Regions from separate parts of the Paenibacillus sp. GYB003 genome, predicted to be linked through region 1. Evidence: riboswitches for the same ligand, from Rfam matches in the RefSeq annotation. Region 1 holds a riboswitch; each other region holds the start of a gene.
What was found. A riboswitch is a leader RNA that binds a small molecule or an ion and turns the genes downstream of it on or off. The one in region 1 is predicted to bind cobalamin.

Region 1 (3,255 bases):
CGCCAAAGTCTCGAACGCAGGGAGCCCCGCGCGTAGAAGAACCCGGGTCGCGTTCGAGCGAGCGGACCCGCCCGACCGCGGACGTGCCGGCACGAAACGAAGGCGATCCGCCGGATCGCCTTCGTCTTCCGGCTGCCTGGCTGGTGCCTGGCTGCCTGGCTGCTTAGCTGCCGCTTAGCCAGCGGCTCATTTCGTCTTCGTCGTAGGCGGGGTAGACGTCCGGGTGAAGAAGACGTCCCAGCTTGTGCAAGCCGGCGACGAGAAGCGGCGACGGTCTGCAATAGAGCGACTCCTCCATGACGTGCACGCGTCCGCCGGCCAGCGCCCGCAGCTTGTCCGCGCCGTCCCGCTTCGCCACCGTTTCCGGCTTGACGAGCCGTTCCCGTACGCCGACCCAAGCGAGCAACATGTAGTCGGGATCGCGGCGGACCACTTCGTCCCAGTCGGTTTTGACGCTGGCCCGATCGTCGTCCGCAAATGCGTTCGCGGCTCCGGCAAGCGCGCTGATTTCGGTCAGCCAGTTGCCGCCGCCCGGCGTAAATACCGGCTTCGGCCACCATTCCCAGTACAGCGAAGGCTTGCTCGCGCATTCGAGGCTTAGCGCGGCGTAACGTTCCAGCATCGCCTCGAACCGGCTTCGCGCCCGCTCGGCGGCGGATTCCGCGCCGAGCGCCTCGCCCACGATCGTCATATTGGCGGCGATGTCGGCGAGCTTTTTCGGGCTGAGCGTGATGTACGGAACGCCGCGCTCGTTGAGCCCCGCGATGTTCGCTTCCATGCCGGGAACGGTCAGCGAAGCGACGACCAGGTCAGGACGAAGCGCCTCGACGGCGTCCATGTCGATTTTCATATCCGAGCCGAGCCTCGGCAATCCGGCGACGGACGCCGGCCAATCGGAATAATTGTCGACCCCGACGAGGCTCGGGGCGAAGCCCATGAAGCCGAGCAGCTCCGTATTGCTCGGGCAAAGGGAGACGATTCTCATCGCGATGCCGCTCCTTCCCGGTCAATTTTTGAACAGATCGGGGTAAATGCCTTTGGCTATGCTGAGCAGCCCTTGCGTAATGCGCGGCCCCGGACGCGACAGCGTATCTTGGTCGACGGCGATGAGACGGTTCGCGGCGATCGCCTCGATTTTGTCCCAGCCGTTCCGTTGTTTAATGATTTGGTCGAGCGTTTGGCCCGCTTTGTCTTTCGCCCCCGTCGTATAGAAAATGACGGCCGGATTGTCCTGGATCATTTTTTCTTCGTTGATTTTGTTGAACCCTTTCGTATCGGAAGCGATGTTGACGCCGCCGGCCAGCGTAATGAGCTCGTCCATGAATTCGCCTTTGCCGACGGTCCAGCCGGGGGAAAATTCGATATACACCTTTTTCTTTTGCTCCGGCTTCAGGCCGCCGACCGCCGCTTTCACCCGGTCGATTTCTTTTTTCATCGTTTCGGCGAGCGCTTCGGCTTCCTTCTGCTTGTCCGTCAGCAGCCCGATCGTCTTGACGGTGTTCAAAATATCGTCGACCGATTTCGGCTCGAACTTGTACAGAGGCAGGTTCAAGGAGCGGAGCTTGCCAAGCGCGTCGTCCTTGATCGAAATGCCGGTGATCACCAAGTCGGCGTTCGCCGCCAAAATCGCTTCGACGTTCGGCGCGGATACGCCGCCGACCTTCGGCTTGCTTTTCGCCTCCTCCGGGTAATTGTCGAAGTCGGAGACGGCCACGACGCGATCGCCGAGCCCGAGCGCGAACAAAATTTCCGTCTCGGCGGTCGACGTCGAAACGATGCGCTGCGGCGCCTTCGCAATCGTCATTTCGGTGCCGGTCGTATCTTTTACCGTCAGCGGATATTTCGTCGATTGGGCGGCTGCGCCGGTTTCCGTCTGTTTGTCGGACCCGGCGGGCGTTCCTCCCGCGGCGGCGTTTCGGTCGCCCCCGGCTCCCCCGCAAGCGGCGAGCGATAGGCTGAGCAGTAGTACGAGCGTGAGTTGAGCCAATTTGTTCATGTCGGTCATTCTTCCCCTTCGGATTCGGATTGGAGCTGAAAGCTTGAAGCGATGAAATTCGTCCTCTCCGCACGACGAAAAAGCCTCCATCCTTGTCAGGACGGAGGCAGCAAATCAAGGAATGAGCCGGCGGTCGCAGCCGGCGGCAGGGCGTTCGTCGCGCGCGAAACGCACGGCGGAGCCCGAGCCGGACGGCAGAAAGCGATGCCGATAAACGGTCCAAGTTCCCGATTTAGCCGATCCTTTTCCGCGAAGGACCTACGTGGCTGGAGCGCAGCAGGCAGGTTTCCTGGCTCTCGGGTCGTGACGAGCTCCTCGCCTTCCCGTTCCGTACGGAACAGTGGCATATGGAGGGGCTCCCCGATTCACAGTGGCGGGACCGCGCCGGATTCGCACCGGCTTCCCTTTTAACCCGGCCGTCCTGGATGGACGGCGGGCACCTGCTGGCATTTGCAGCATTTCGATTCGTTCAAGCTCAAATCTCTTGAGCGATTATATCATAGAGTCGCTATGTTGATCTAGTCCTGCTGCCTGACGCATGTATGTCCGATGCTGTTCCAAGTGCAAGAATGTCATGTCGGGAGGAAAAGAGATGAACGCAACATCCGCGCCGAACCTATTGCTGATTACGGCCGACCAGCTGCGGTACGACTGCGTCGGCTCGAGCGGGCGGTATCCCGTCCGGACGCCGAATTTGGATCGGCTCGCGTCCGAAGGAGCCGTTTTCGCGAACGCTTTTTCGCACATTCCGGTTTGCGGTCCGGCGAGACAGTCGTTGTTGGCCGGCCGGAGAGCCGAAACGTTCGGGGCGCTGTGGAATTACAGCGGCGCTTTGCCGGTGGCAACGCTCCAGCCGAGCGATTACAGCTGGACGCGAACGCTGCGAGACTGCGGGTATGCGTCCGCGTTTTTGGGGAAATGGGGCGTCCATCCGACCTGCGGCCCGACCGCATTCGGCTATGACGAAGCCGTCGCCGAGGACGAGTACGGCCGGTTCGCGAAACGGCTGTACCCGGATGCGACGTACACGAACGGATATTTCGGCGAGCCGAATCCGATTCCGGTCGAGCATTCGCGCACGCATTGGCTGGCGGAGCGGGCCTCCGAGACGATGGAGAAGCTGCATCGCTCCGGCAAGCGCTGGCATATGGCGCTTCATTTTCCGGAGCCGCACTTGCCGTGCCGGCCGTCGGGCCGATTCGCCGATATGTACGATCCGGCCGATATTCCCGAATGGAGCGGATTTCGCGAAACGTTTG
Region 2 (3,255 bases), on a different contig from region 1:
GGGACGCCGGAAGAGTTCGCCAGAACGATCGTCTATCTCGGCTCGTTCGCCAATACGTACGTTACCGGACAAGCGGTGCTCGTCGACGGAGGCATGGTTCGGGCGCTGTAAGACGAACGACATCGCTCCGGAAGGAAACGCGGGGCGCTTCGCCGGTGCGGGGCGCCCTTTTCGCACGCAAATGGAATGTCGAACAGGAGGGGGACGCCGAATGTGGAGCTTGGCGCAAACGTTGGCGGCCCGGAGGCCGCTTCAATCGCTCAAGCCTGCGGCCGTCTGGAACGCGGAGCTGGATGCCGCGATCGCCGCGCAGGCGGACGAATGGGTCGGCCGGCTTGCCGTCGGAAGCAAGTCCGACGCGCTGTCTTTTATCGCGGGGCTGCATGCGTGGAACGACAGCCTGGACGCTTCCCATGATATCTCGCAAAACGTCGAGACGGAAACGGGCAGCTATTGGCACGGCATCATGCACCGGATGGAAGGCGACTATTGGAACTCGAAATATTGGATGAAACGCGTCGGCCGGCACCCGATCTTTCCGGAGCTGCACCGGGCGGCCGCCGAGCTGTTGTCGGGACCGTCGGGGCTGGCGGCGTTGGACGAAGGCCCGGGCAAGGATTTGTTGAAGGCGCTTGCGAAAGCCGACGGCTGGGATCCGTACTTGTTCGTCGATGCCGTGGAACGGCAGACGGAGCGGGAGCGGGACGAACGGACGGCTTATTGGCTGCGGAGCGTGCAGTGGCACGAGATCCGCCTGCTGCTTCGCCACTGCTACCGCGGCGCGACAGGCGAAGAACCGCCCGCGCTCGGAGCCGGAAACGTCGGCACGACGGTATTCAAGCCGATTGGGACCGATCGAGAAGAATAGGCGCGGCCGAAGCGCGCCGCCCCGAACCGTTCGGGCCATGGGCACATATAGATGGGTAAGGCGGTAAACGCCCTGACTTCGGGGAGGGTGTCCCATGCTGTTCAAACAACGGGTTGACGACGTGCTGTCGTCGCTGCGGCAGCCGTCGCTGCGGGAGCTGCACGAGGCGCTGGACGCGATCGGCGCGACGGCCGAGCTGATCGCCCCGTACGTGACCGAGCCCGACCGGCTGCCTTACGGCCGCAACGTGCTGTTCCGTTCCGATCACGTCGAGGCGATCGTCGTTCATATTCCGCCCGGGAGCGAAACGTTCGTCCACGATCACGGCCGTTCCGTCGGCTGCGCCCTGCTGCTCGAAGGCGCGATGCTCAATGCGACGTACCGGACGGGCGGCGGCGGGGAAGCGTTCCTCGTCGCGCAATGCCGGGTGCCGGAAGGCCGGCGCATCGAGGCTCCCGCCAAGCAAATTCACCGGATGAGCAACCCGGGCGTCCGGCGCGCCGTTTCGCTGCATTTGTACGCCCCGCCATTGGCGGAGACGAACACGTATAAGCCGGTCGAGGAATATGTGCTCGACTATGTCATCTGAAGGCGCCGGTTCCGGCCGATCCTCCTCTTCGCGGGGAGGTCTTTTTTTGTCGCTCTATGAAAAAAGCTGTCGGCGATTTTCATAGAGCCGAAACGCCAAGCCGTTGGGCCGTTCCCGAAATGTCTACCCCTATTCGCATAAAAATAGAGGGCCGCTTGCATTGACAAGCACAACATATTGATATAAATTATTACATACAAACTACATATTGTTGTAACGGGTGCTTTTCCGTCTAGCGGACGGATAAAGCTTAATAGGGAAGTCCGGTGCGAAGCCGGCGCGGTCCCGCCACTGTAAGGGAGTAGATTTCGTCCGATTAGGCCACTGGCTCTTATGCCGGGAAGGCGGACGCGAGTCGCCCGATTCCCGAGCCAGGAGACCTGCCCGTTATCGACACAAGCCCTACGGTCGATAGGCACGGTGTCCGTTTCGTCGTTAAGCTGCCAGCTTCGCTTTTTTAGGCTGCACGCATTCGGCGCATCCGGCCGTATCGCCGATGCGCTTTTTTCATGCGGCCGAAAAGCGTCGTGTTGGGGGCCCCGGGTAGTTGGAAAGGGGATATTGCACATCATGTTGATCGTTTACGACTCCAAAACGGGGAATGTGAAACGGTTCGTCGGCAAGCTGAACATGCCGGCCGTCCCGATCGAGAGCGAGATGACCGTCGACGAGCCGTTCGTGCTCGTCACGTATACGACCGGCTTCGGCCAAGCGCCGGAGAAGACGCTGTCGTTTCTGAAGCGCAACTATCGCAGGCTCGTCGGCGTGTCCGCCAGCGGCAACCGCAACTGGGGCGAAGGGTTCGCGCGCAGCGCCGACCGGATCGCGGCGATGTACAACGTGCCGATACTCGGCAAATTCGAGCTGGCCGGCACATCGGCCGACGTCGAACGATTCGTACGGGAGGTGAACGCGGTTGCGGCACATTGAATTGAACAATATGCTGATGCAGCGCGACGAAGAAGGATTTTTCCAACTGGACAAAGACCGTGAGGCGGTAGACGCCTTCATGGAGGAAGTGGAGCGCAAAAGCGTCCGTTTTCCCGACACGGCGCATAAAATCCGCTACATGATCGAGAACGATTTTTACGAAAACGTGCTCGAAACCTATACAATGGAACAAGTGGAATACATATACGGCATCGCCCACGGCTATCGTTTCGAGTTTCCTTCCTACATGGCCGCGTCGAAATTTTATACGGATTACGCGTTGAAAAGCGACGACCGTTCGCAGTATTTGGAGCATTTTCCGGATCGGGTCGCCATCGTCGCGCTGCATTTGGCGCGGGGCGATATGGAGTCGGCCCGCGCGCTGACGGAATCGATGATGGAGCGCAGGCTGCAGCCGGCGACCCCGACGTTTCTGAACGCCGGCAAAAGCCGCAGAGGCGAGATGGTGTCGTGCTTCCTGCTCGAGCTCGACGATTCGCTCAATTCGATCAATTACGGCATCGGCACGTGCATGCAGCTTTCGAAAATCGGCGGCGGCGTCGCCGTCAACCTGTCCAAGCTGCGCGGGCGCGGCGAGCCGATCAAAGGCGTCGAAGGCGCGGCCAAAGGCATCATGCCGGTATTGAAGCTGATGGAGGACGCGTTCTCGTACGCCGACCAGATGGGGCAGCGCAAAGGCTCGGGCGCCGGCTATTACAACATTTTCGGCTGGGACGTCATGGAGTTTCTCGACAGCAAAAAAATTAACGCCGACGAGAAGACGCGGCTCAAGACGCTGTCGATCGGCCTGATCGTGCCGGGCAAATTTTACGAGCTGGCCGAACGGAACGAACCGCTGCACGTCTTC
Region 3 (3,255 bases), on a different contig from region 1:
GACGATCCGGTCCGAATTCAAAGCGACCATAAACGACACGATCGCGCTTAAAAAGGAAGAAACGACGACGCCGGACAAAATGACCGTTTCCGTGCGAAACTTGCCCTGGACGCCGGCCAGCCGGAATACGACCCACAGCGTGGCCATGCCGGTGCCGAACGCGACGATCGGAATCGACCACATGCCGAATATCGCGTAGTGAAGCCCGAACATGATCAGGAACGCCGCGCCGACCGACGCCCCCGAGGCGACGCCGAGCGTATACGGATCGGCCAGCGGATTGCGCAGCACGCCCTGGAAGCCGGCGCCGGATACGGATAGCGCCCCGCCGATCAGCACCCCGAGCACGATGCGCGGAAGCCGGACCTTCATAATGATTTGCTCCGACGAAGCGGGCCACGTCGCCTGCACCGTGTCTCCGACGAAAGGCAGCTGCTTGACCAGGATGCCCCATACTTGCGGAATCGGAATGTGCGCCGAGCCGAGCGACAAGCTGACGACGACGGAAACAAGAAGGAGCAGCAAGCCTGCTACTCCCCAGCCGAATAACGTTCGTTTCATTGCTTCACCAAATCCGGATAAAGCCCTTTGGCCATATCGGCCAACGCTTTCGTAATTCTCGGGCCGGGCCGCGACAGCAAATTGTCGTCGAGCGCGATCACCTTGTTCGCCTGAATCGCGGCGATTTTATCCCACCCGCTGCGGCCGCGAATCGTCTTCTCCAGATCCGGGACGGCTTTCGCGAAAAAGATGACGTCGGGATTTTGCTGAATCACTTTTTCTTCGCTGATTTGCTTCCAGCCCTGCAAATCCGACGCCACGTTCACCCCGCCGGCAAGCGTGATCATATCGTCCAAAAATTCGCCTTTGCCGACGGTCCAGCCGGGCGAAAATTCGATGTACACTTTTTTCTTCTGCTCGGGCTTCAGCCCTTTGAGCGCGTCGACGACCTGCTGCTTCTCCTTTTGCATTTGCGCGACGACTTTCTCGGCTTGCTCCTGCTTGTCCGTAATGCGGCCGAACAGCAAAATGCGCTCCATCGCCTCGTCGATCGTCTTCGGATTCGTTTGGAACAAATTCAGCTTCAGCTCGTTCAGCTTCGCCACCGAATTTTTGTTCAGCGACAGACCCGCGAACACGATGTCCGGATTCGCCGCGATGATCGCTTCCGGGTTGCCCTGCAGGTTGCCCATTTTCGGCTTGCTTTTCGCCTCTTCCGGGTAATCGTCCAGATTGGACACGCCGACGATTTTGTCGCCGAGTCCGAGCGCGAACAGCACCTCCGTCTCCGTCGGCGACAGAGAAACGATGCGCTCCGGCGCTTTGGCGAACGTAAATTCTTTGCCCGAGCTGTCTTTGACCGTAAGCGGATATACCGTTTTCTTCCCCGTTTCCGCGCCGCCGCCGGCTTTGGCCGTTCCGCCGGGCGACGCCTGCGCGGGCTCCTTGACTCCCTCGGTTTTGGTCGATCCGCACGCCGCTGCCGTCAGCGCGAGCGCGATGGCAAGCGACAGCACGCCAAGCTTCTTCATCTCGATCTCTCCTTTTTTTGCCCCGATCCTTGTACCCCGAATCTCCCCTGAACCTGAACCCGAACCGAACCCGTACCTGAACCCATTGAACGCCTGTTCCGGTTCCCGCGCCTTCGCAAGCAAAAAGCCCCCGTCCTCGGAAGGACAGGGGCGTTCACAGCGAATACGGGCAACCGCCGAACGGCGAGAAGCAGACAACGTTCCCGAATAAGCCGGCTCCTTTTCCTCGAAGGATTCCTTGGGGCTTACCAAGCAGGCAGGTCTCCTGACTCATAGGCGCGCCGGCCGCAATCAAGCGGGCGCCGCTTCCTCGCCTTCCCGTCCGCTCGGCGGACAGTGGCATCGTGAGAAAGCTCCTATTTCACAGTGGCGGGACCGTGTCGGATTCGCACCGACTTCCCTTTTAACCCGATCGACGGCGTCGTTCGGGCACCTGTTGGCCTATTATAAATGGCGTACAAACCATGCGGACGGGCATCTGGCTTACGGATCGATTATAGGCCAAATCCGGGCCGCTGGCAATAGGTATTGCAGCGGCGCGGTTCCCCTTTCGACGCGGCCGCCGCTGCTACCGGCCGAACAAGCTCAGGGCGACCATGACCGTCCCCGCGAAAATGCAAGCCAAGGCCGCCGCTCCGACGACGCCCCGCTTCCGTCCGCGACCCGCGGCGGCGCTTTCCGTCTCCCCGCCCGGGCCGTCGTTCCAATCGTCCCGACCGACGTTCGCCAGCCGCTCCCGCTCGAATTCGTAGATCATTTCCGGTTTGCGATGATGCATAGGACCCTCACTCCTCTTACGCTTCCTTTACCGCCATTGTACGGTCGTCAAAAGAGGCAAAAAAGGGTATAATCGATGTACTTCATTTCCCCTTTTTTTCATTCAAACAGCGAGGTGAGCGCCGTTGCTTTACGCTTCCCAACAATATTTGCTGCTGCGCCGCGCCTACCCCGAAGCGCCCGACAACGAGCCGATCGGGGTAACGCTCCGGGACGTCGCAGGCAAGCTGTACTGCAGCGAGCGAAACGCCAAGCTCGTCATTCGCAAAATGTGCGAGTGCGGCTGGATCTCGTGGACGCCCGGGCGGGGGCGCGGCAACCGGTCGGCGCTGACGTTCCGGGTCGACCGCGCGCGGATGCTGATCGACAACGCGAAGCATGTGGCGCAGCGCGGCGACGTTCCGGGCGCGCTGGAGCTCATTCGCCGGTACGGGGACGATACGTCCGCGAAGGAACGATTCGGCGATTGGCTGTCCGAATATTTCGGCTACAAAGCGGAAGGATCCGAACGGGAGGCGGTGGAAGTTTTGCGCTTCCCCGTCCATTGGGCGATCTACTCGCTCGATCCGATCGTGACGTTTTCGGCGCTCGATATGCATATTATCAATCAAGTGTTCGACACGCTCGTCCGGTACGACCGCGTGGCGGAAACGTTCGTCCCCGGCCTCGCCCATCATTGGGAAGCCGACGAGGCGAACATGACGTGGACGTTTTATTTGCGCAAAGGGGTGCAGTTTCATCACGGGCGGGAAATGACCGCGGACGACGCCGCGTTTACGTTCGGGCGTTTGCGCGGCCCCAGCCCTTTGTTCCGCGATATCGAACGGATCGTCGCCGTCAACCGGACGACGCTTCGCATTCGGCTTCGGGCGCCGAACTATTTGTTTCTCCGGTTCGTCAGCAACGCGACGGCGTCGATCGTGCCGCGGGACGTCTGCGAGGAGAA

Region 2: linked by a shared signal. The riboswitch ahead of nrdI (class Ib ribonucleoside-diphosphate reductase assembly flavoprotein NrdI) and the one ahead of PV407_RS11855 (ABC transporter substrate-binding protein) in region 1 are both predicted to bind cobalamin.
Region 3: linked by a shared signal. The riboswitch ahead of PV407_RS06290 (ABC transporter substrate-binding protein) and the one ahead of PV407_RS11855 (ABC transporter substrate-binding protein) in region 1 are both predicted to bind cobalamin.

What each region holds. Positions count from the first base shown of each region.
Region 1 is NZ_JARBDC010000033.1:49,668-52,922, forward strand. It holds gene PV407_RS11845 (AraC family transcriptional regulator) at 1-36, shown strand, start outside; gene PV407_RS11850 (helical backbone metal receptor) at 164-985, opposite strand; gene PV407_RS11855 (ABC transporter substrate-binding protein) at 1,007-1,996, opposite strand; cobalamin riboswitch at 2,259-2,455, opposite strand; gene PV407_RS11860 (sulfatase-like hydrolase/transferase) at 2,589-3,255, shown strand, end outside.
Region 2 is NZ_JARBDC010000001.1:11,790-15,044, reverse strand. It holds gene PV407_RS00085 (SDR family oxidoreductase) at 1-111, shown strand, start outside; gene PV407_RS00080 (hypothetical protein) at 212-868, shown strand; gene PV407_RS00075 (cysteine dioxygenase) at 963-1,457, shown strand; cobalamin riboswitch at 1,660-1,859, shown strand; gene nrdI (class Ib ribonucleoside-diphosphate reductase assembly flavoprotein NrdI) at 2,028-2,387, shown strand; gene nrdE (class 1b ribonucleoside-diphosphate reductase subunit alpha) at 2,374-3,255, shown strand, end outside.
Region 3 is NZ_JARBDC010000009.1:30,427-33,681, reverse strand. It holds gene PV407_RS06295 (FecCD family ABC transporter permease) at 1-561, opposite strand, end outside; gene PV407_RS06290 (ABC transporter substrate-binding protein) at 558-1,532, opposite strand; cobalamin riboswitch at 1,771-1,984, opposite strand; gene PV407_RS06285 (hypothetical protein) at 2,101-2,310, opposite strand; gene PV407_RS06280 (ABC transporter substrate-binding protein) at 2,435-3,255, shown strand, end outside.